3 regions of the Bifidobacterium sp. ESL0732 genome follow, and region 2 is predicted to be linked to each of the others. Evidence: riboswitches for the same ligand, from Rfam matches in the RefSeq annotation. Region 2 holds a riboswitch; each other region holds the start of a gene.
What was found. A riboswitch is a leader RNA that binds a small molecule or an ion and turns the genes downstream of it on or off. The one in region 2 is predicted to bind thiamine pyrophosphate.
Positions count from the first base shown of each region.

Region 1 (7,645 bases), 450 kb from region 2:
TGAGCACTGCACAGCCGCCACAACGTTCGACGATGGTGCGGGCAGCATTGATGGTGCTCGCTTCGTCGCTGATGGCGAGGTTGTGTGCTGATGTGGTGTCGCGATCGCGAACAGGTCGGGTCCCGAGATTTGCGATGGTTTCGGCTTCGGGGATGTTCGGCGTCACCAGGGTGGCAAGCGGTAGAAGCTTCGTGCACAGTGTGTCGATCGAAGCCTTGCTGCTCAACCGGTCGCCGCTGGAAGCGATCATCACCGGGTCGACCACAACGTTGACAGCATTGTAATACTTAAGCCGATCGGCAATGACTCCGATGAGTTCGGCGTTCGGCACCATACCGATTTTGACGGCGTCTGGCCGGATGTCTTCGAAGACGGCAGCAATCTGCGCTGCCAACATGTCCGGCGAAGGAGCCGCGGAAGCCCTTACGCCGGTCGTGTTCTGTGCGGTCAACGAGGTGATGGCGCTCATTCCATAAACCCCGCAAGCCATGAACGTCTTGAGATCGGCTTGAATGCCGGCCCCACCCGAAGAATCGCTGCCTGCGATGGAGAGCACTGCAGGCAGCTTGTATGGGTGGACACCGACGGTGTCCGTTGAATTGCACTTGGCCGGATTCGTATGAGTCTCGGATGTTTCGTTTATCCCAGTATCATTCGAAAGATGGTTTTCTGCCTTTGTTTCATGCTCGCCGCTTAGCGATGCATCCTGCGACATCATCAGCCACGTTTTGCGCGTGCGGCGTTCCATGAGCTCACCATAGCTTTTGTCGTGGCTTGCGGATTGTCGGCTCCGGCGATGGCCGAGACCACGAACCAGCCGGCGGCTTCGGTTTGCGCCAGCTCCGGCAGGTCTTCGAGTTTCACTCCGCCGCCCACGACAATGGGATAGTTCGATTCACGGCACAGCGCGTTGATGGATTCCGTGTCCTGCGTGTGACGTTTGTGGTCGGCGCCGAAGACGATACAGTCGGGCTTGGTGGTGCTGGGGTGCAGCGGGCCGGCACCGATGTAGTCGATGGTGCCGTCGGGCAGGGCGTTGGCGGTCTTCACTTCGTCGAGCACCTTGCAGCTCAGCCCGATGATGGCGTCCGGGCCGAGCAGCTTGCGCGCCTCTTCCGGGTTCATATCGTCCTGCCCGATGTGAACGCCGTCAACCTTGATCCCCAGATCACGGCACTGCCAAGCCGCATCCACGCGGTCGTCGATGACCAGCGGGACGGACTCGGACGCTCCGGCCTGTGCGATGACTTCGGCACTCCGCCGTGCAATTTCGGTGATATCCCTGGCGTCTCCGGGCTTGACGCGAATCTGGACGAAGGTGATGCCACCGGCCAGCGCCTGTCGCACGATGTCGGGGACAGGCCGCGATTTGGTGTCGGCCGGCCCGAGCACGAGGTAAGAGCTCAGGTCGAAGTTATGGCGCATGGAAGCAAATGATGAATTGTTGGTAGTCATAATTGTCTCGATTCTCTATGGTTAAGAAATACGTTGTGTGGTGTATTCAGGCGAGAATCGGCGAGGCGGCGATCTGCGCGGGTGTGGTCGACCAGAGTCCGTCGAGGAAGGCGACCTGGAAGGAGCCGGGGCCGTGGGAGTTGGCTTCGCCGGTTTCGCTGGCACGGTTATAGAGGGCGCTTGCGGCGAGGGCTGCGGTCAGCGGGTCAGCAACGGCCAGATAGGTCGCGGTCACACCGCCCAGTGAGCAGCCGGCTCCGGTGATCTTGGTCATCATCGCACTGCCGCCGGGCAGACGATAGGTGTGTTCGCCGTCGGTAACCAGATCGGTTTCGCCGGAAACGGCGACGGCGCCTTGGCCCTGAGCGTCGGACTTGGCGATGAATCGGGCCAGTGCCTTGGCCGAGGCTTCAGCCGCTTCGACGTCGTCTGCGGATTCCACGCCGACCGGTCCGCTGGACTGCCGTGCAATGCTGTCCAGCGCATTGTCGTTTTCCTGAAGCGGCAGCTCCCACATCTCGCGCAGTTTGATGACTTCGGAGGCGTTGCCGCGGATAATGGTCGGCGGTGCCGCCTTGAACGACTTCAAAATGGCGGTGCGCGTGGTCCCCATTCCCGCAGCCACCGGGTCGAGTACCCAACGATGGTGGTCGGCATGGAATTTCTCGGTGATCTGCTTCAGCGCGTCCTTGTAGAACGGCAGCAGCGTGCCCACGTTGATGTAGCTGGCGCCGCTCGCCGCCTCGCCGCCCGCGATGTCGTCGGGCAGGAAGCTCATCGCTGCGGTGCCGCCCGCCGCCAGCTGCGCATTGGCCACAAGGTTGATGGTCACGAAGTTAGTGAAAGACTGGGCCAGCGGCGTGGTGTCACGCACGGTTTGCGCAGCCGTACGAATGCTTAATCGCAACGGATTATCCGCCGCCAGATCCTTGAGATTGCCGAGATTGTTGTTTGTTGATGAGTATGCGTCATTGACCATATTCGCGTCTCCCTACGATGGTATTAACCAACAGGTTCCAAGGGTCGGGCGTTGTGTCCGTCTCAACTTGCGCGCCCGCCGAAGCGGACCGCAGGTTCCCCTGCACTTACAAGTCACGACGCTATGCGCTTCATTGGACAAGGGTGATTTGGGTTCATTACAGCTGTGCTCATTGGCGGCCATCCATAGTGTTTCTTTATGCAATGCAATAGTAAAACTGTGTTTGAAAATGAGAACGCAACGTTGCGTTCCGTTGGACGGAGACAAGCAGCATGGTCGTGTCGGTCGGTCGCTTTATATTCTCGCGCTCCGGCAGTCTGGTGGCAATGTGGCATGAATGTGCCTCTGACCCTTTAGAAACATAATTTCTGGATAGGTCAGAGGCACAGTCAAAGTGAAGGTCTGATGCTATTTGTTGATTTAGGACGTCATTACCATCGTACGGAGATGCGCTCGCGGTCATGCGGACGGTCGGTTTCGATCTCGTCAACCATCGCGATGGCATAGTCGGCGTAGCTGATGGCGCTCTTGCCGTCCTTGTCGGTGGTGTAATCCTCGCCCGCAAGCACATAGTGACCGGTACGTTCGCCGTCGGCCTGGAAGTCGCCGGCGGGGCTGATATAGGTCCAATGCACGTCGTCACGCCCGCGCAGCGCGTCAAGCGCCTTACCCATTGCCAGCGGCACACCTTTGATCTCTTCAGGGAACGTGTCCGAAAGTTGGGCGGTGTGTTCCTTGTTTGTGTAAAGGCTGCCCGCGCCGCCGACCACTAGCAGGCACGTGTCGGTGCCGGAAACAAGGTCGGCCAAGTGCTTCAGCGAGGTGCCGTATTCGTCGAACTTCGCCGGGTCGAAGACGCCGAAAGCGCTCACTACTGCGTCAAAACCAGCGAGGTCGTCGGCTGTGAGATTGTAAAGGTCCTTGATGATGGCGTGCTGGGCGGCGGTCTTGTTTTCGCTGCGCACGACTGCGGTGACGTCCATGCCGCGATTGACGGCTTCGGCGACGATCAGCCGTCCGGCCTTGCCGTTGGCCGCGACTACTGCGATGTTCTTGCTCATAAACATGTTCCTTTGTTGAAATGATTGGTGGGTTGAGAATTGGCGTAAAAGTGATTGATAGGCGAATGTGGAATTGGACTTCGTGTTGGTGCAGATGGCCGCATTGCGTTTACTGCGGTTACGTGAGGTGCTGATATCGACGTTGCGGGTGAATGATTGTTGGATCGATTCACCCACGACAAGTTGCCATCAAGTTACTCGACGACCTTGAATCCGCCGGTCCACGGGGTGCCGCCGCCCATCGCGACGACCATCTGCAAGGCGCCGAACGCTTCCATGTAGCTGGCGCGCTTGAGAGCGCCGACATCCACGAAACGCAGTCCCGCGGCCTCAACTAGAGACTTCAGCGCGGTTTTGGCCTCGCTCGAGTCAGAGGCGGCCATCACGGTCACCGGTTTGCCGTCGATGGTGCCCGACGCCAGAGTGGCGGCGAAGGTGGTGTTGAACGCCTTGACCACGTTGCTGTCCGGCAACTTGGCTGCGAGGTCTTCGGCTGCGGAATCGGCGCCGTTCGGCAAGGCGAGGTCCATAGTGTTGAAATCGACGGGGTTGCTCGGATCGACTACGGTCTTGCCGGCCAGTTGCTCGCCGTAGTCGGCCACTACGCTGGCCTCGGCGGCCTGGGGGAGTGCCAGCACGACGATGTCGCCGGTGATCGGCTCGCCCCATGCCGCCGCCTTCACGCCGCCGATCGCCTCAGCCTTGGCCTTGTCGCGGTTGATGACCTGTACGTCGGCGCCCGCTTTTACGGCGAGGCCCGCCACGCCTGATCCGATGTTGCCTGCTCCGAAAACGGTTACTGTTGCCATGATGATGCTCCTTGTTTTGATACCTGTGCTGTGGTTGTTTCTGATGATGCCGTGTCTGTGGTCATTGCCGCTTTGCCGGCTGATGGTGTCAACGGCTGTGTTGATGTCGTTGTTGCTTTCACTATAGCGGAGAACAGTAGTAAAAGTTGGTAGTTACAAAAAGGAAGTATAGGAACTTTAAAGTAAGCTTTGTGGATTTCCAACAGAAAAGATGAATAATAAATCCGGTATTACGCTACTAGAGGAACCATCTTTTAAGTTGATAGTGTCTAAAAATATCTTTAGTATCTTAAAATAACTATTGAAAGTGTACAAACGCAGGATATCCGCTGAATTGTTGCCGACAATAAGTCGTCGGGGTTCGGAATGGAGTACGTGCCTCTACGGTTTGATCGGCATATGGCACGTGCGTTAAAAGGAATAGGGAAATGACGATGCGAGGAAAATTCGATAAAAACGCGTTGCCGGCGTGTCCGGTGGAGACCACGATGACATTGATCGGCAACAAGTGGACGGTGCTGATTGTCCGCGATCTGTTGCAAGGCACCAAGCGGTTCAGTGAACTGCAACGTTCGGTCGGCGACGTTTCGCAGAAGGTGCTCACCTCGAATCTGCGTGAGATGGAAGCCGACGGTTTGGTCAATCGCAAGGTCTATGCCGAGGTACCGCCGCGTGTCGAGTATTCGCTCACCGATACCGGCCGCAGCCTGAAGACGGTCATCGACGCCTTGCGTTCGTGGGGAACGAGCTATAAAGAGGCCATGGGCCAGCCGGTTGACTGATTGGCGAAGTGGTGGGACGGAGCCGCGAAATGGAGCGGACCGAGACAAGGCCGATTGTCGGGTCGGTGAAACCGTAAAGTTACTTGGACGTACCTGGGCCCCAACCATCGATCAACGCGTCAAGGGCTTTTTGGTATTCGTCCTTCATCCTCCAGGGCGTGGAGGTGTCGGCCAGTGGTGCCAGCAACTTGGCGAGTTCAGGGAATTGACGCATGGCCTCGTCGCGTGTCGCGTCTGATGGGTCGGGGGTGGACCGTCCTGTGTCGCCGAAGGGGGCGACGGCTTCGGCCAGCACATAGCCAGTAGTCAGGATGGTGGCGCCTTGGATCAGCCCCACCAGGTCGTCGGGTGGATTCTTTCCGGCAAGAACAGTCATGAAAGGTTTGATGGCAGCGGCGAGGAGTTGGTATTGCTCCAAGGTATCGATAGGATGTGTTGCCACCAAAATCGCCGCGTTGGGGTGTTTGAGCAGCGTGGCATGCAACTTCATCGCGTAGCGTTTCACATGGCTTTTCCAATCGCGGTCGATGGCGGTGTCTGCGGTATCTGGTGTCTTCTTTGACTCTGTTTTCGAAGCTGTATGAGTGGTTGTGTCACGCTTTGTGTCGGGATTGCTATCCTCAAGTCCGGAAAGTGTCTCGCGCCAGATTTGTTCGGCGATGCCGTCGAGCAGTGCGTTCTTGTCGGGTAGATGTCGGTAAAGGGCCGTGTAGGAAACACCGATCCGTTTGCCCAACGCCCGCAGGCTCAAGGCGTCAAGGCCGTCCTCATCCACAATGGCCAGAGCGTTCTTCAAAAGCGTTTCGCGGTTGAGCGTGCCTCTGTTTGTGCCGGTTTTTGCGGTTTCGGCCTTGCGTGCCATACATCCCTCACTACCCGTCACACGATGCCCGGTTGCTGATCAGATAGCCGGACATCGGACGTTTTGCTGTTGTTATCTGTCCACTTTGGTCTGCCTGCGGTATCCGGCGAGAACCAATAGTGCCAATACTACGCTCACGGCTACAATGATGCCCGTCGGTTTGAGGATATCGCCGAATGATTTTTTGAGCTTCTGGCAGTCAATCGCGAGACCGTGTGAGGTATCGCGCTGCCTGATGTTAACAGTGTTCACACAACGGATGCTAATACTGTTTGCAACGAGGGCGGCTCTGTTCGCTCACGGCGATAATCGGGTGTTCTGTGTGAGCGGTATCGGACTCATCGCGTCAAAAAGCGGCAGCCGCGCCGCCTTTCACTGCTTTTCGACGCAGGGAAGTGTGTGATTGCGTCAAAAAGCAGATTGCAAGGGTGATTACTCTGCTTTTTGACGCATCGCATTGACTCAGCGCGTTCAAAAGCAGATTCCGCACGTGATTTTCCTGCTTTTCGACGCGGCGGCGCAATTTCTCCATATCGCCCGCCGACGGCGAACCGGGCCGTGCGTCGGGGTAGAGTGGCAGGACGACGTGCGGTGTCGTGAAGGCACGCATATACATAGAGGCAGCGGGGAATTCGTGCTACAGATTAAAGACATCAGCAAGCAATACAAGACCGGCGATTTCGTCCAGAAGGCGCTCGACCACGTGAGCCTGACCCTGCGCGACAACGAATTCGTCGCCATTCTGGGCCCGTCCGGTTCCGGCAAGACCACCCTCTTGAACATCATCGGTGGGCTAGACCGCTATGATTCTGGCGATCTGGTGATCAACGGCACCTCGACCCGGCAATACAAGGACCGAGACTGGGACTCCTATCGCAACCACACGGTCGGCTTTGTCTTCCAGAGCTACAACCTCATCCCGCACCAGACCATCCTCTCCAACGTCGAGCTGGCACTGACAATCTCGGGCGTCTCCCGTGTCGAGCGTCGCAGGCGTGCCAAAGAAGCGCTGAAAAAGGTTGGCTTGGGCGAGCATATCAACAAAAAACCGAACCAGCTTTCCGGCGGTCAGATGCAGCGCGTGGCCATCGCCCGTGCGTTGGTCAACGATCCGAGCATCGTCCTGGCCGACGAGCCTACGGGTGCGCTCGATTCCGAGACTTCCGTGCAGATTATGGACCTTCTGAAGGAAGTGGCGCAGGACCGCTTGGTCGTCATGGTCACCCACAACCCAGACCTCGCCCATCAATACGCCAACCGCATCGTCGAACTCAAGGACGGTGTGATTCGTGGTGATTCACGCCCCGTCGAGCCTGAGGAAATGGTGGACGAAAAGCCTGCCGTCCACCGCACGATGGGCAAGGCGTCGATGTCGTTCGCCACCGCGGTAGCGCTGAGCTTCAACAACCTCAAAAGCAAGAAGGCTCGCACCATTCTGACCTCCTTTGCCGGTTCCATCGGCATTATCGGCATCGCGCTGATTCTTTCCGTCTCCACCGGCGTGAACCGCTATATCGCCGACATCCAAAAGGAGACGCTGACCTCGTACCCCATCGAGATCAACGAGCAGACCTTCGACATGAACAAGATCATGGACACTGCCCAGGCCGCGGTAGATTCCAAGGCCAAAGCCAAGCCGCGCAACGGCATCTACCCCGACGATTCGAGCGTCAAGGGTGCTTCGTCGGTCACCAATG
Region 1 is NZ_CP113920.1:1,758,487-1,766,131, reverse strand. It holds gene thiD (bifunctional hydroxymethylpyrimidine kinase/phosphomethylpyrimidine kinase) at 1-748, opposite strand, end outside; gene thiE (thiamine phosphate synthase) at 718-1,455, opposite strand; gene OZX70_RS06850 (hydroxyethylthiazole kinase) at 1,502-2,434, opposite strand; TPP riboswitch at 2,426-2,546, opposite strand; gene OZX70_RS06845 (NAD(P)H-binding protein) at 2,866-3,495, opposite strand; gene OZX70_RS06840 (NAD(P)-binding domain-containing protein) at 3,690-4,304, opposite strand; gene OZX70_RS06835 (helix-turn-helix domain-containing protein) at 4,733-5,086, shown strand; gene OZX70_RS06830 (TetR family transcriptional regulator) at 5,166-5,948, opposite strand; gene OZX70_RS06825 (hypothetical protein) at 6,021-6,200, opposite strand; gene OZX70_RS06820 (ABC transporter ATP-binding protein/permease) at 6,583-7,645, shown strand, end outside.
Region 1: it holds a riboswitch for thiamine pyrophosphate, as region 2 does, so the genes downstream of both, OZX70_RS06850 (hydroxyethylthiazole kinase) here and OZX70_RS05130 (ECF transporter S component) in region 2, are expected to answer to the same signal.

Region 2 (7,645 bases):
GCATCTGATTGATGACTTTTGGGCCTTTTTTCTTGTCTTTCTTCGCCTTTTTCTCTTTGGCCATCGACTTCCTCACTTGTATTTTCGAGCACGAACAAACTAAGTCTTGATTTTAGGGAGTGGTTGCGACGCAAAGCATGTTGATGCGTCTTCATCTTGGTAATACGTAATATATCTGGTTGTTCTATCTGGTGTGTAGCGGTCGTCCATCGGCCTTGAGCAGCGCCTCTCCGAAAGCTTCACTGTAGGTGGGGTGCGGATGGATGAGGCGTGCGGCATTCGAGAGCGGCACGCGATTGCCGACAAGCTCCTCGGCCTCTGCGATCAGATCGCCTGCGTCCGGGGCGAGCATGTGAACACCTAAGATAACGGGCGTATCGGCTTTGTCGGCATGACTTCCAGTAATCACCGACATGGACCCGGTCTCTCCGCTCATAAGTATGCGGGCGTTGCCCATCATCGGGTAGGCGGTCTCTTTGGGGCCGATGACAGTGGGGTCGGCTTTCGCCTGTTCCATTGTTAATCCCACACTCGCGAATTCCGGGGTTGAGAAGACGACCTCGGGAACCGTGGCGTTATCGACCGGTTTTGGGTTGAGACCGGCGATGGATTCGGCGATGACGATACCTTGTTCGAACGCGCGATAGGCGAGTGCTGGGCCTTCCGAGATATCTCCCAATGCCCAGATGTCGGGTTGGCTGGTACGTCCGTAGGCATCGGTTTTTACTAGCCCGTTTTCCACTAGCTCAATGCCGGCATTTCCAAACCAAGCGGCATCGGTATTGGGATCGCGTCCGATGGCGACCAATACCACATCAGCGTTGACTTGATGTGTGGTTTCATCCTTGTCGGTGGAATAACTGACGGTTGCTCCGTGCGTGTTTGCCGATTTTTCAATCTTGGCCACATGGCTATGGGTGACGATACGCACCCCGTCTTTGGTCAGCGCACGGGTCAGTGCCATTGAAGTGCGGCGATGCGTATGTGAGAGGACCCGTTCGTGGCGGATCAGCAGAGTCACATCAACACCTGCTGCGTTCCACATTGACGCGAATTCGACGGCAACGGCTCCGGCTCCGATGATGACCGCGGACTTGGGAAATTGCGGCAGGTTGAGAGCTTGAGTCGAGTCGATTATCGCATCATCGAAAGGATGATTTGGCAATGGCCGTGGACGTGAGCCAGTGGCTACGACAATATTGTCGGCGGTGATTTCGATGGAAGCGTCGTCTCCTTTTGCTTCATTAAGCTTTACTCTTACGCAATGGTTCTTGACAATCGAAGCCTCACCTTTGATAACCGTCACCTTTCTTGCGGCAAGCAACGAAGCAAGGCCATCCGTCATTGCCTTGACGGAACCGTTCTTGAATTCCGTGAGTTTGGCAAAGTCAATGCTCTCGACATGTGCGTTGATACCCATACGTTTGGCTTCGTCGACATTGTGGATTGCCCGCGTTGCGGTGATGAGGGCTTTCGACGGGATGCACCCGCGGTTGAGACAGGTGCCTCCGAGCCGATCCTCCCGATTAATCAGAACGACCGAAAGCCCAAGCTCGCTGGCCCGTAATGCTGTGGCGTATCCGCCGGGCCCGCCGCCGATAATGGCAATGTCAATATGTGTATTCTGCATGATGCTCCAAGTTTTGATTAACTCAATAATAACGGTGAAACGAAGAATGACGAGCGCGGCAACTCTATAAACGAAAAATGCCTTCGCACACATTCTGGGAATGTTGTGAAGGCATTTTTCTTTTAAATCGTAAACGCGGGCTGATTTACTTCGGCCAGTTGCCTCGCTTCTTCGACGATGGCTTTGGAACGCGCCAACGACGAAGCTGAAGGGCTCGACTCCAAGCGTAGGAACCCATGCGTGAGCCTTTGCCGACGGATTTTTCACCGAACTTCTCGATGAGCTTCTTTTTGAGGCCGTGCCACATCACGAAGATGTCGATGACCGCAACGATCAGATATACGTAAGAGAGCATAAGTATCGGGGTATAAAGCGCCGGCCACTTGAAGGCGATGATGATGCCGAAGATCATGACGGCGAAAATGACCGGGATGAAGTATTCGGCAAGATTGAAACGGGCATCGACATAATCTCGGGCGTAGATGTGCGCCGGGTCGCGTTCGAGACGGGGCATATGTGCCACATCGCCGGTACGCATCGCATCGTACTGTTCGTCCTCTTTTTTCTTGATCCGTTCTTTGGCGGCCTTCCGATCGGCCTTACGGTTCTTGGGAACGATGGGATGGAGGTTGCGTTCCTCGGCGACCTTGCGCTTGGGTGTAGGACGGCCTTTGCCTTCCTGTTCCTCAGGTTCTTTCAATGCGGAATCGACGGATTTCTGCGCCGCTTCCTTATCTTTGTCCTTGCTGAAGGGATTCCATGTCATGGTTTGAGACTACGGGCAAGCCTCGACGCGCAAAGACACAGAAATATAGGGGATTGACGCATTTTTCAGCGATTTTTCGCGTTTTTCTCGGGTCTGTGTGATTATCGAGGTGAATGAACACGTTTGACAAGGAGCATGACATGGCTACATTGAGCAAGGAAGAATTGCGTTCGCGCGTCGACGCCGATTTTGATCGCGTTGTCGATCTGTTGAGCAGGAAAGTCGCGCTGAAATCCATTTCGGCCGAGGGCATCACTGGCGAGCACATGCGTCGCTCGGCGCAATTCGTGGCTGATGAGCTCAAAGAACGCGGTGTGGACGCGAAAGTGGTGCAATCCAAGAATCCTGACGGCACTCCGGGAGCGTTCGAAGTCGTAGGTTCCAAGATTGTTGACACCGATGCGCCGACCGTGTTGCTTTACGCGCATCACGACGTGCAGCCGGTTCCGGATCCTTCCGCGTGGAACACCGATCCGTTTGTGGCCACGCAAATCGACGGTCGCCTTTACGGACGTGGCGCGACCGACGACGGCGGTGGCATTGCCATCCATTCCGGTGCGTTGCACGCATTGGGCGACGATCTGAAGGTCAATATCAAGGTCTTCATCGAAGGCGAGGAGGAGATGGGCTCGCCGAGCTTCATTCCCTTCATCGAGGCGCATCAGGACGAATTCGATTCCGACGTCATCATTGTGGCCGATTCCGGCAACTGGAGTGCTGAGATTCCCAGCCTCACCACCAGTTTGCGAGGCAATACCGATTTGGATGTGACAGTCAAGGCGTTGGAGCATCCGGTGCATTCCGGCCAGTTTGGTGGTCCGATTCTCGACACGAATACCTTGTCTTCCATCCTGATTGCCTCAATGTATGACGAAGACGGTTCGCTCAATATTCCGGGACTCGAGGGGGGAGACCCTGTCGGCGGACTCCAGCGTGACCTGGACGAGGCCAGCGTACGGGCCGATTCCTCGGTGGTCGATTCCTATCGTTTCGCCGGCACCGGTTCGTTGGCTTCACGTCTGTGGACCAAGCCCAGCATTTCCGTCATCGGCTTCGACGCGCACCCGGTGGATGGCTCCTTCAACGTCATCGCCAACGAGACCCGCTTCCGCCTGTCCATACGCACCGCGCCGAACCAGCGCCCAGAAGACGCGGCCAAGGCCGTCACCGACTTCCTGAGCTCCCATGCCCCGTTCGGAGCCGAAGTTTCTGTCTCCACGCTCGATACCGGCATGGGTTGGAGCATGGATCCCAATGCGGAAGCCACTCAGGACGCTCTGGAATCGATGCGCGAAGCATTCGGCGTCGATCCCATCAACAAGGGCGAAGGCGGCTCGATCCCGTTCATCCCCGAACTGCAACGCATCTTCCCGAATGCCCAAGTTCTGGTCACCGGCCCCGAAGATCCGAAGGGCAACGCTCACAGCCCCAACGAGTCGGTCGACCTGACAAGCCTCAAAAACAACGTCCTCACTGAGGCCCTGATCCTAGACAAACTCGCGAAGTGATTATTCGCTGGTGAGCTACCTCCCGCAACCTCTGTCAGTTGAATTTCTCTGTGAGAGTGTGGGACGGGGATATGCGATGTTCGGGCGTAAGACACGGCCGAGCGGCCAAGGAGCGTCCCGAACATTGTATATCACCGGCCCACACGGCCCAAGGCTGGGGAATGACAGGGGATTGCTCTAAGATGGCGAATTGACACGGGGGCTGTCTACCGGCGCAATCTGGCAGATGGCTGAGATGAGGAATATCCTCGACCGAATGAACGTGAGTCCGGACAATGCCGGCGCACGGACGTCTCTCTTTTCCCGTGCCTTGTATGCGCGCCGATAAGCGGTGCGCACCTTGGAAAGGCACAAATCATGTCATCATCGAATCAAGCAACCGTCGCAACCAAACCAAACCTTCGTTGGCGCGTCGTCGATATCGCCGTCGCTTCAGTCATCGGTGTCGTCAGTACATTCGTCTACTGGGCTGCCGCCTTGCTATACGGTCCCATCGGCTCGCCTCTGGATGCCCTCATTCCCGGTCTCGGCGGTCTGATGAACGGATTCTGGCTTTTCGCTGGCCCGCTCGCCGCGGTCATCGTGCGTAAGCCCGGCGCCGCAACATACGCTGAAGTCGTTGCAGGTGTGCTCGAAGCGTTGCTCGGCAATTCCTGGGGCGGCATGGAAACGTTTCTGATTGCGCTGGTACAGGGGCTGTGTGCAGAAGTCGTGTTCCTTTGCGTGGCGTATAAAGTCTGGAACCTTCTCACAGTCACGCTTTCCGGCGTAGTCTCCGCCATCGGCTGCTGGGCCTATACCTTCTTTACTCACCTGCAAGGTTTCAATATGATGGGTGCTTATGGACTCTGGTATCTCGTGGCCACCATTATTTCTGGCGGACTGGTGGCCGGAGTACTGATGTGGTACCTCTATATCGCCATCGCCAAAACCGGTGCCATCGACAAGTTCGCTTCAGGCCGTCAGGTTCGTGCATCCTCCAAGTGAGTGGTATCAGGTAGAATTTTGAGGCATTGATGGGGGAACGTATGCAAGGCAAGCAATCGAAGGTAGCCAATAGCCGAAAAGGCGACGATGCACAACAGCATGCCTCGGAAGCTCCTGATATTGGCGATGAAATGGTTTTGCGAAATGCGGAATCATCAATCGGTAACGTTTCCCCCAAAGTGCTGCCTGCCTCGATCCGTTTCGAGCATTGGGGCTATCGCCATGCCTCACGCCGACATTTCGCCGTACGCGGTCTGAATCTTGACATTCGCCCTGGTGAGCACGTGCTCCTTCTTGGCGCCTCGGGCATCGGCAAATCGACGATACTCGAAGGTGCTTCGGGATTGCTTGGCGGTGATGCAGCGGAACCCACGAGCGAGGCCGGGCAGAATGACGCGAGTGAAGTCGTCGCCGTTGAGGATTCCGAAGGCGGGGTCACCGAGGGAGGCGTCTTTGTCGATGACGTCCCGGCCGCTGCAGCCCACGGTCGTGTTGGACTCGTGTTGCAGGATCCTGACGCCCAGACGATTTTTGAAAGGCTTGGCGACAATGTCGCGTTCGGTCCTGAAAATATGGGCGTGCCACGTCCTGAGATTTGGGAGCGCGTGAAACAAAGCCTTGCTGCTGTCGGCCTTGAAGGGTTGCAATTGCACCGTTCTACCATGCACTTGAGCGGCGGGCAGATGCAGCGGCTTGCGTTGGCTGGGGCCTTGGCCATGCAGCCGGGGGCATTGCTTCTTGACGAGCCGACCGCGAATCTTGATCCGGAAGGCGTCGAACAGGTTATCAATGCCGTCACTGATGTATTGCATAATACCAAGGCGACCATGCTCTTGGTCGAGCATCGAGCTGGTCCGTGGATTGAGCTTATTGACAGAGTCATAGTTCTCGGGTTGGAATCGGATGACCAGGTGAAGGCCCGTGTTACTCAGGTCGGCGAGGATGCGGAAATCGACCACAGCGGGTTCAGACGAACCATTGTGGTCGCGGACGGTACACCTGACGAGGTGTTCGGCAATCGTGATCTTGACTTTGCCGCGCTTGGTATCTGGATGCCGGATAAATACCGACGTCCGGAAGACGAAATCCACCGTATTCATACTGATGACGAACCGAACAGCGATCCGGCACTTGGCGATGGCAAGACGCTGCTTTCGACCAAAGACCTGGCCATCGGTCGTAACGGCAAAGCCATAGCCGAGCATATCAACGTGTCGTTCGCCGCCGAGCAGATCACGGCGTTGGTTGGTCGCAATGGTGTCGGCAAATCTACGCTTTCATTGACGTTGGCAGGGCTTCTGCAACCTGTAGCAGGAAACGTTGAAGCCTCTCCAGCACTCTCCCAGGGTACAAGTGGCAATTCGCCGATGGATTGGAAATCGACGGAACTGGCAGCTCGGATTTCCTACGTTTTCCAGAATCCTGAGCATCAGTTCGCGCGCGGTAGCGTTCTTGACGAGGTCATGTTGGGCCCTTTGCGTACCGGCATTCCGGAGGCAGAGGCAAAGGAAAAGGCCATGGCGTTGCTGCGTCGCTTCAGGCTTTCGCAATATGCTTCTGTCAATCCTTATACGCTTTCCGGTGGCGAGAAGCGCCGCCTGACGGTAGCCGCATCACTTGCCGCGGCCCCTCGCGTCATTATTCTTGACGAACCCACGTTCGGGCAGGACAGGCGTACATGGATGCAGATCGTCTCGCTGATTCATTCCCTGCGTGGTGACGGTGTAAGCGTCATCGTGGTCACTCACGACCGAGATTTGGTCACGGCTTTGGGTGCCCGTGTCATCGAGTTGCAGGCGCAAGGCGATGCTGAAGGTGTCCGCTCGATGCATATGACGGATGTCAATCTTACAAGAAGCGATACCGCTATTACGGTGAGCCCGGTCAATGAACGCGACGAAAAGGAACGCCAGTCCAGCCGTTCGCCATTTCTCGCTTCGTTGAACCCGACGTTCAGAATGCTGGGTGGCTTTATTGCCGCGCTTCCCTTGATTTTCAGCCTCGACTGGGTTTCGGCAAGCGTCGCGCTATTGCTTGAGTTCATTTTGCTTGCCTGCATCGGTCTGTCGCCTTGGCGGGTGGTCAAATCTACGTGGCCTGTGTTCATCGGGGCGCCCGGTTCGGCGCTCGCCGTCCTGCTATACGGTAAGGAAGGTGGCCGAGTCTGGTGGCATTGGGCGATGATCACTGTCACCGACCGTTCGGCGATGTTGGCGCTCGCTACTGGCATCCGTATTCTGGCCGTGGGCGTTCCGGCCATTATTGCGGTTCTTGGCGTAGAAACCACAGACTTGGCCGATTCCTTCAGCCAGATTCTTCATCTGCCGGATCGTTTCGTCTACGGCGGACTTGCTGGTATGCGCCTTTTCTCAGTGCTTCGTGACGATTGGGCCGCGCTCACCGCCTCGCGCCGTTCCCGCGGTTTGGGCGATGAAAACAAGGTCAAGGCGTTCTTCCCGCAGACCTTCGCTCTGCTGGTTCTTTCCATTCGCCGTTCCACGACTTTGGCGACCGCCATGGAAGCCCGCGGATTCGGAGGTGACATCCCCAGAACCCATGCCCGTGTCAGTCATGTCAATCCACGAGATTGGGCCTTTGTGATCGTCTGCGCCATCGTTCCGACGGTTTCCTTGATCATCGCCGCTGTAGCCGGCACCTTCACCTTCTTTGGCGGGTGAAAACGACAGCCTGATTGGTGTTGAAGGGACTCCAAACCGTTAGAAGTTGATTGATATCTGATTTCGTATAAACCTC
Region 2 is NZ_CP113920.1:1,306,602-1,314,246, reverse strand. It holds gene OZX70_RS05150 (DUF4191 domain-containing protein) at 1-64, opposite strand, end outside; gene lpdA (dihydrolipoyl dehydrogenase) at 185-1,630, opposite strand; gene OZX70_RS05140 (DUF3043 domain-containing protein) at 1,776-2,396, opposite strand; gene OZX70_RS05135 (dipeptidase) at 2,537-3,904, shown strand; TPP riboswitch at 4,090-4,212, shown strand; gene OZX70_RS05130 (ECF transporter S component) at 4,262-4,891, shown strand; gene OZX70_RS05125 (ATP-binding cassette domain-containing protein) at 5,023-7,569, shown strand.

Region 3 (7,645 bases), 390 kb from region 2:
GGAGATTCCACTGGACGAGGTTTCCGCACGATTGGTCGAAAACGCCTATACCCGCGTCGATCTGGTCGTCAACCGCGGCGAATTCGCGGTGCGTGGCGGAATCGTCGACGTGTTCCCACCGACCCTACCGCACCCGGTGCGTATCGAATTCTTCGGCGATGAAATCGACACCATCAAGGAATTTCACGCCTCCGATCAGCGCACCTACGGTGATGGCATCGATGTTGTCTGGGCTACGCCGTGCCGCGAGCTACAGCTCACCGACAAGGTGCGTGCCCGTGCCAAGTCGTTGATCGGCCGGATACCCAATGCCGACGACATGCTGCAATCCATCGCTGACTCCATCCCGGTGGAAGGCATGGAATCCCTGATTCCTGCGCTGATTGACGATATGCAACCGGTGGCCACAATGCTGCCCAAGGATGCGGTCATCATGCTTTCCGACCCTGAAAAGCTGCGCCGCGCCGCCGCCGACCTCGCCAAAACAGCCAACGAATTCCTCGCCGCCAGCTGGCATGTGGCCGCCAGCGGTCACGGGGCAGGTGCGCCTATCAGCTTCGATCAGGCGAGTTTCCTCGATTTCGACGAGACGATTCGTTCGCTGGAATTTTCCAACCATGAAGTGTGGCGGCTCACCAGTTTCGGCATCGACAAGACCATGGCTGGTCACGTCCAGCTCGATGCGTCGGTTCCCGAAGAGTATCGCGGTGACGAAAAGCGTGCCAAGACAGGCGTCGAAGGGCTTATTGACGACGGTTTTGAGGTAACCATTACGGCCGCTGCCAACGGCACGTTGTCACGTTTGAAGCGCGCGCTCGGCCAAACAGGTGTGACACGTTTCGATACCGTGCGCTCCCAGGCCATGGATGGTTTCATCGATTCCGCCGCTAAATTCGCGTTGCTTACCGAACGTGACCTGACCGGTAAGACCAGCGCCGTCGCCCAGCAGAAGACCCACCGTCGCCGTCATAAGGCTATTGACTTGATGGAGCTCAAAGCCGGCGATTACATCGTCCACGAACAGCACGGCATCGGCCGGTTTGTCGAGATGCGCCAGCGCACTACCGGTGTCGGCGCGAACCGTGCCACCCGCGAATACCTGGTCATCGAATATGCTCCGTCCAAACGCAACGCGCCACCGGACAAGCTTTTCATCCCCACCGACCAGCTCGATCAGGTCTCCAAATACATCGGTGCTGACAAGCCCAAACTCAACAAGCTCGGCGGCTCCGACTGGGCCCAGACTAAGGCCAAGGCGCGCAAACATGTCCACGAGATTGCCGACGACTTGGTCAAGCTCTACTCCGCTCGGCAGCAGGCCAAGGGCTTCGCGTTCAGTCCCGACACCCCCTGGCAAAAGGAGCTGGAGGATTCCTTCCCGTATCAGGAGACGGCCGATCAGCTCACCACCATCGACGAGGTCAAGGCCGACATGGAAAAGCCCGTGCCGATGGATCGCCTGATCTGCGGCGACGTCGGCTTCGGTAAGACGGAAATCGCCGTGCGTGCTGCGTTCAAGGCCGTCCAAGACGGCAAACAGGTGGCCATTCTGGCACCGACCACGCTTCTGGTGCAGCAACACTACGAGACGTTCACCGAACGCTACGAGGGTTTTCCGGTGGATGTCGCAGCGATGAGCCGGTTCCAGACCAAAAAGGAGATCGACGAGACGCTGAAGGGTCTCGAATCCGGCAAGGTCGATGTCGTTATCGGCACCCACAAGCTCTTGAATCCGAAAATCAAGTTCAAGGATCTGGGCCTTCTGATCATCGACGAGGAGCAGCGTTTCGGCGTCGAACATAAGGAGACCCTCAAGGCCCTGCGTACCAACATAGACGTGCTCTCGCTTTCCGCCACACCAATCCCAAGAACGCTGGAAATGGCCGTCACCGGCATCCGCGAGATGTCGACGCTGGCCACGCCGCCTGAGGACCGTTTGCCGGTGCTCACCTACGTCGGCGCCTACGAGGATGCTCAGGTCACCGCCGCTATTCGTCGTGAGCTCTTGCGCGGTGGTCAGGTCTTCTACGTCCATAACCGTGTCAACGACATCGACAAGGTGGCAGCCAAGATCCACGATCTGGTGCCCGAGGCGAAAATCGGCATCGCCCACGGCAAGATGGGGGAGAAACAGCTCGACAACATCATCCAGGACTTCTGGCATCGTGACATCGACGTGCTGGTATGCACCACGATCATCGAAACCGGTCTTGATATCACCAACGCCAACACGCTGATTGTCGATCACGCCGACCGTTTCGGCTTAAGTCAGCTCCATCAGCTGCGAGGCCGTGTGGGCCGTGGCCGCGAACGTGCATACGCTTACTTCCTTTACGACCCGAGTAAGCCGATGACCCAGCAGTCACACGACCGTCTGGCCACCATCGCGCAGAACACGGCGCTCGGAAGCGGTTTCGACGTGGCGATGAAGGATCTTGAACTGCGCGGAACCGGCAACCTTCTGGGCGGTGAGCAGAGCGGCCATATCGAGGGCGTCGGCTTCGACCTGTACGTGCGTATGGTTTCCGATGCCGTCGAGAAATACAAGGAGCCGGAACGTAGAGAATCCGTCGCCGTCACCATCGACCTACCCATCGAGGCTTCGATTCCGGTCGATTACATCGATTCGGATAAGCTTCGCCTCGAAGCCTACCGCAAGTTGGCCAGCGCGCGCACTGAAGATGATCTCACCGAGCTGCGAGAGGAACTTACCGACCGTTACGGCCCGTTGCCGGAGGAATTCGACACGCTGTTCGACGTCGCCAGACTTCGCAGCAAGGCTCGTGCGCTCGGCATCAGCGAAATCGTCACCCAAGGCAACCGTGTGCGCATCGCCAAGATTGACCCGCCGGAATCGTTGCAAATGCGGCTCTCGCGTATCTACAAGGGCTCGCAATACCGTCCGGTCACTCATACGTTGCTCATCCCCGCACCCTTCGGCGAAACGCTTGGCGGCAAGCCGATGACCAGCCCCGAGGTAATGGGCTGGACCGACCAACTGCTTGAAGATCTGGCGTGGCACGGAGGTTCGCGCTAAGGCCAGGCATCATTGGCAATACAGTAAAACGGATAAAAAATGTTGTGTGGTATATAGGCGATTTCGGAGGTATCGGAGTCGAAATCACCGTTTGCCAAACAGTCGGTAAGTCACGCTTTCCCGTATAGCATCCCGCGCAGGTCGTCCTCAATCTGGGTATGGTCTTGAGGCCGTCCCTCACTATCCAGGTCATGGCGATCGATATGGATGTCATCGGAAATCTCACCATCGGAAAGTACCAGCACCCGATCGGAGAGGCGCGTGGCTTCGGCGATATCATGGGTGACCATCAGCACGCCCCATTGATGCCTGGCGCACAATGCGGCCAATAGATTCTGCATGTCCAAGCGCGTGAGTGAATCGAGAGCGCCGAACGGCTCATCGAGCAGCAGGAGTTTCGGATTGCGCACCAAGACTCGAGCCAGCGATGCGCGCTGTGCCTGTCCTCCGGAAAGGGACGATGGCCAGGAATCGATATGATCGTCAAGTTGTACTTGTTTCAAGGCATTCTGTGCGATGTCTCTTCGTTCGTTTTTCGAGCCTGACAACCCCAACGTCACATTGTCCCACAGCCTCATCCAAGGTATCAGCCTGGCATCCTGAAAGGCAAGAGCGAACGAGTCCGTGGCTTCCATCCTGCCGCACAGTGGGGTGAGAAGCCCGGCGACGATACGCAGCAAGGTCGATTTGCCGCAGCCTGAACGGCCGATCAGCGAGACGAACTCACCTGTGCCTACTGTGGCGTTGATGTCGCGGAGCACCGGCCTGTCTGCGAACGACAGGCCGATGTGCTCCAAATCAAGCAGAGGAAGGTCGCTGGATTGTTGTGAAGCTTGTTGCGGCATGTCCTGGCTCACTTCGTGCAGTCGAGCACATGGGCGTCGAGGTTCGGCTTGGTCTTGATGAAGCCGAAATCGACGTATTGCTGTGCGATGTCATCAAGCATTTGCTTGCCTTTGGCATCCACCGGCAGGATTTTCGGTATGTCGAATTTTCTCACCTGCTTGATGATGGTGTCCGATGCACCGAATTTTTTGTAGGTCTGATAAATGAATTCCGGGTTTTTCTGCGCCTTATCGGATTCCTTGACCAGTGTCTGGTAGAGTTTCTTGACGATTTGCGGGTGTGCGTCGGCGAATTTCTTGGAGACCATATGTATGCTCACGTTCTTCGAATCATAGTGTTTTCCGTTGGTGATGAGCCGGGCGCCGGGTGTGGCCATGGCTGTGGCGAGGTTCTGGTCGTACGTCGCCAGCGCGTCGATTTTTCCGGAGGTGAATGCCGCGGCGAAATCGGTCTGGCTCAGTTCGACTTCGGTGACTTGTTTGGGATCGAGTCCGGCGTGGTGGAACGCGGCATTGACCACGTAGTCGCCGGTTGCGCCTTTTTTGTCGATACCGATGCGCTTGCCGTAGAGGTCTTTGAGGGTGGTGACTTTCGAGTTCGGGGCGGCCACGATGCCTTGGGAATCGCCGTCATAGTATTCGATGGCGAAGGCGACCCAGGGCTGCTTTTGATCAATAAGGCTGATGAAAGCTCCGGTGCCGGTACTGGTGGCTTCGGCCCGGCCTGCCAGAATGGTTTTACGTGCCGTATCTGGCGGGTTGAATGGTCCCATGAACTTGGCTTGGTAGGGCTTCATCGTCTCGCTGACGAATGGTTCGTTGTGTATGGTGGTCAGGTAGTTCGCCGTTGAAAGATAGGCGATCCGAATGGTGCCTTCGGATTTGGCGGAGCCCGATGCATTCGAGGTACCTGAGGAGGTTCCGCAAGCTGCCATTGCCACAACCGCAGCAAGCGTGCAGGTCGCTGCGCATATGCGACGTATTGTGCTATGTTGCTCTGCGTATGAGGCCGAGATGAGGTGATTTGTTTTCATGATACTTCCTTCTTCTTGAATGATGTTGAGTTCATAGGTCAAAATATTGGCGGTTTTGAACGTAGGCAGTCGAACGGGGACAAGTGACGATGCGGATAGCCTCACGGATTCAGTGCTTGTGGTTCCACGGGGTAAGCGCATGTTGCAGCAAGCCGACTATGGCTTCGCTTCCCAGCCCGAAGATGGCGTAAAGTACGATGCACAGCACCATCTGATCGGTACGAGAGAACTGCTGGGCACGGGAGAGGATATAGCCGATGCCCACTGAGGAGTTCACCGTCTCACAGGTGACCAGCGCGATCCACGCCACGGTGATGGCGAAGCGCAGACCGGTCATAAAACTCGGAAGGGCTCCCCGGAAAAGAATCCGACGTAGTACCAAGGGCTTGGGCAGCCGATACGCTTTGGCCAGCTCGATGAGCTTGGGGTCAAGATTACGGATACCGTCGCGCACATTGACGTAGATCAGCCCGAACACGCCGATGGCGATTAGCGCGATCTTCATAGATTCATCGATGCCCAGCATGATGATGAGCAGAGGCGAAAGCGCCGGGAACGGTATGGCACGCAACATATGCACCGGTTTGTCGACGAGGTCGAAGCCAATGGTCGAAGCTCCGGCGATCACGGCGACAGGCACGGCAATGACGATGCCCAGCCCGAGACCCAGCAGGACACGGGCAAGACTGATGCCGATCGATGGGAAGAGCAGGCCTTCGGCGTTCAGATCGCCGCACGACTTGATGACCTCGATAGGAGAGGGCAGCGGCCGAGATTCGGCGGGAGACAAGGTGGCGAAAAACCACCAGAGACATAAAACGACCGTGGAAAGCCATGGACCGATCATCTGCAGCAGCTTTATGCCTCCTCGTGGCCGCAGGTTCGCGCCTGTGCCCTGTTTGGAGGACATGGCTTCAGCGCCATCGAGGATGCCGGCGATATGCCGCATGCCCGACGAGGTTGAAGATGCTGATGATGAAGTTGCCGAATGGCTTTTCGGACGCACAATACCGTTGTGCATCGGACATCCCTTCGATAGCATTACCTACATCAGGTTCGATGAGTATGATCTCAGCCCGGCCGGTTCGCTTTTGTGTTTTGCACGCCAGCTTTTTCAAACACTTGGCTTGGGCACCCCATGTCAAAGAGTATTAGAACTCTTGAGCTGGACATCGAGGGGTGGATTGCTCAATAGGGCAATGACCGGAAAGGTTGCCGGCAATCCGGAAGGTACGACAAATTTGTGCGCACACTCTATGTTAACGTTCACATAAAATAGCCGATTTCGCTGGTTTACGTCCATCAAAGACATTAATCTTGGAACTGTTAGTGAAAGTCCATCTTTAAGGAGTAATTGTGGCAGCAATTGAAAGCGTATATGCCAGCGAAATTCTCGATTCCCGTGGAAACCCGACCGTCAAGGTAGTTCTCGACACCGTTGATGGTGCCGAAGGCATCGGCCTGGTTCCTTCTGGCGCTTCGACCGGTGAGGCTGAGGCTTGGGAGCGTCGCGATGGCGATAAGTCCCGTTACAACGGCAAGGGTGTTCTCGAAGCGGTTAAGGCCGTCAATGAGACCATCGCGCCCAAGGTCATCGGCATGGACGCCACCGACCAGCGCGCTCTTGACGAGACCATGATCGAGCTCGACGGCACCCCCAACAAGGGTAAGCTCGGCGCCAACGCCATCCTCGGCGTTTCGCTCGCGGCCCTCTATGCCGCCGCGGAATCCGCCGAACTGCCGCTCTACCGCTACATCGGCGGCACCAACGGCCACATCCTGCCGGTTCCGAACATGAACATCATGAACGGCGGTGCGCACGCTGATTTCGCCACCGACATTCAGGAATACATGATCTCCCCCTACGGCTTCGAGACCTACAGCGACGCGCTGCGCGCCGGTGTCGAGGTCTATCACACCCTCAAGGGCATCCTGAAGAAGGACGGCCACGATACCGGTCTTGGCGACGAAGGCGGCTTCGCTCCGAAGATGAAGACCAACGAGGATTCCCTCAAGTACATCATGCAGGCCATCGAGGCCGCCGGTTATGAGCCCGGCCGCCAGATCGGTCTGTGCCTCGACGTGGCGTCCTCCGAGTTCTACAACAAGGACACCAACACCTATCACTTCGACGGCGCCGACCGCGATGCCGACTACATGCTGAACTACTACAAGGAGCTTGTCTCCAAGTATCCTCTGGTCTCCATCGAGGATCCGTTCGCCGAAGAAGATTGGCCTGCATGGCAGAAGATCACCGCCGAGATGGGCGACAAGCTCCAGTTCGTCGGTGACGACCTGCTCGTGACCAACCCGAAGCGCCTGCAGAAGGGCATCGATCTGCACGCCGCGAACAGCCTGCTCGTCAAGCTCAACCAGATCGGCACCGTCACCGAGACGCTCGACGCCATCGAGCTCGCCACGGCCAACGGCTTCACCTCCATGGTCTCCCACCGTTCCGGCGAGACTCCAGACACCACCATCGCCGACCTTGCCGTCGCCAAGAACACTCGTCAGATCAAGACCGGTGCTCCTGCCCGTGGCGAGCGCATCGCGAAGTACAACCGCCTGCTCGAGATCGAGGAAGAGCTTGGCTCCACCGCCGAGTACGCCGGCTATTCCGCCTTCAAGGCCTGCAAGAAGTACATCAAGTAACTTCTAGTTGAAGCCATCCGCAGTGCTGTTGTGCTGTGAGCTTTGCCCGTCACATTCATTCTTAGGAGTCGAATGTG
Region 3 is NZ_CP113920.1:918,605-926,249, forward strand. It holds gene mfd (transcription-repair coupling factor) at 1-3,037, shown strand, start outside; gene OZX70_RS03465 (ABC transporter ATP-binding protein) at 3,148-3,882, opposite strand; gene OZX70_RS03470 (NrtA/SsuA/CpmA family ABC transporter substrate-binding protein) at 3,891-4,916, opposite strand; gene OZX70_RS03475 (ABC transporter permease) at 5,026-5,763, opposite strand; TPP riboswitch at 5,927-6,065, opposite strand; gene eno (phosphopyruvate hydratase) at 6,273-7,568, shown strand.
Region 3: it holds a riboswitch for thiamine pyrophosphate, as region 2 does, so the genes downstream of both, OZX70_RS03475 (ABC transporter permease) here and OZX70_RS05130 (ECF transporter S component) in region 2, are expected to answer to the same signal.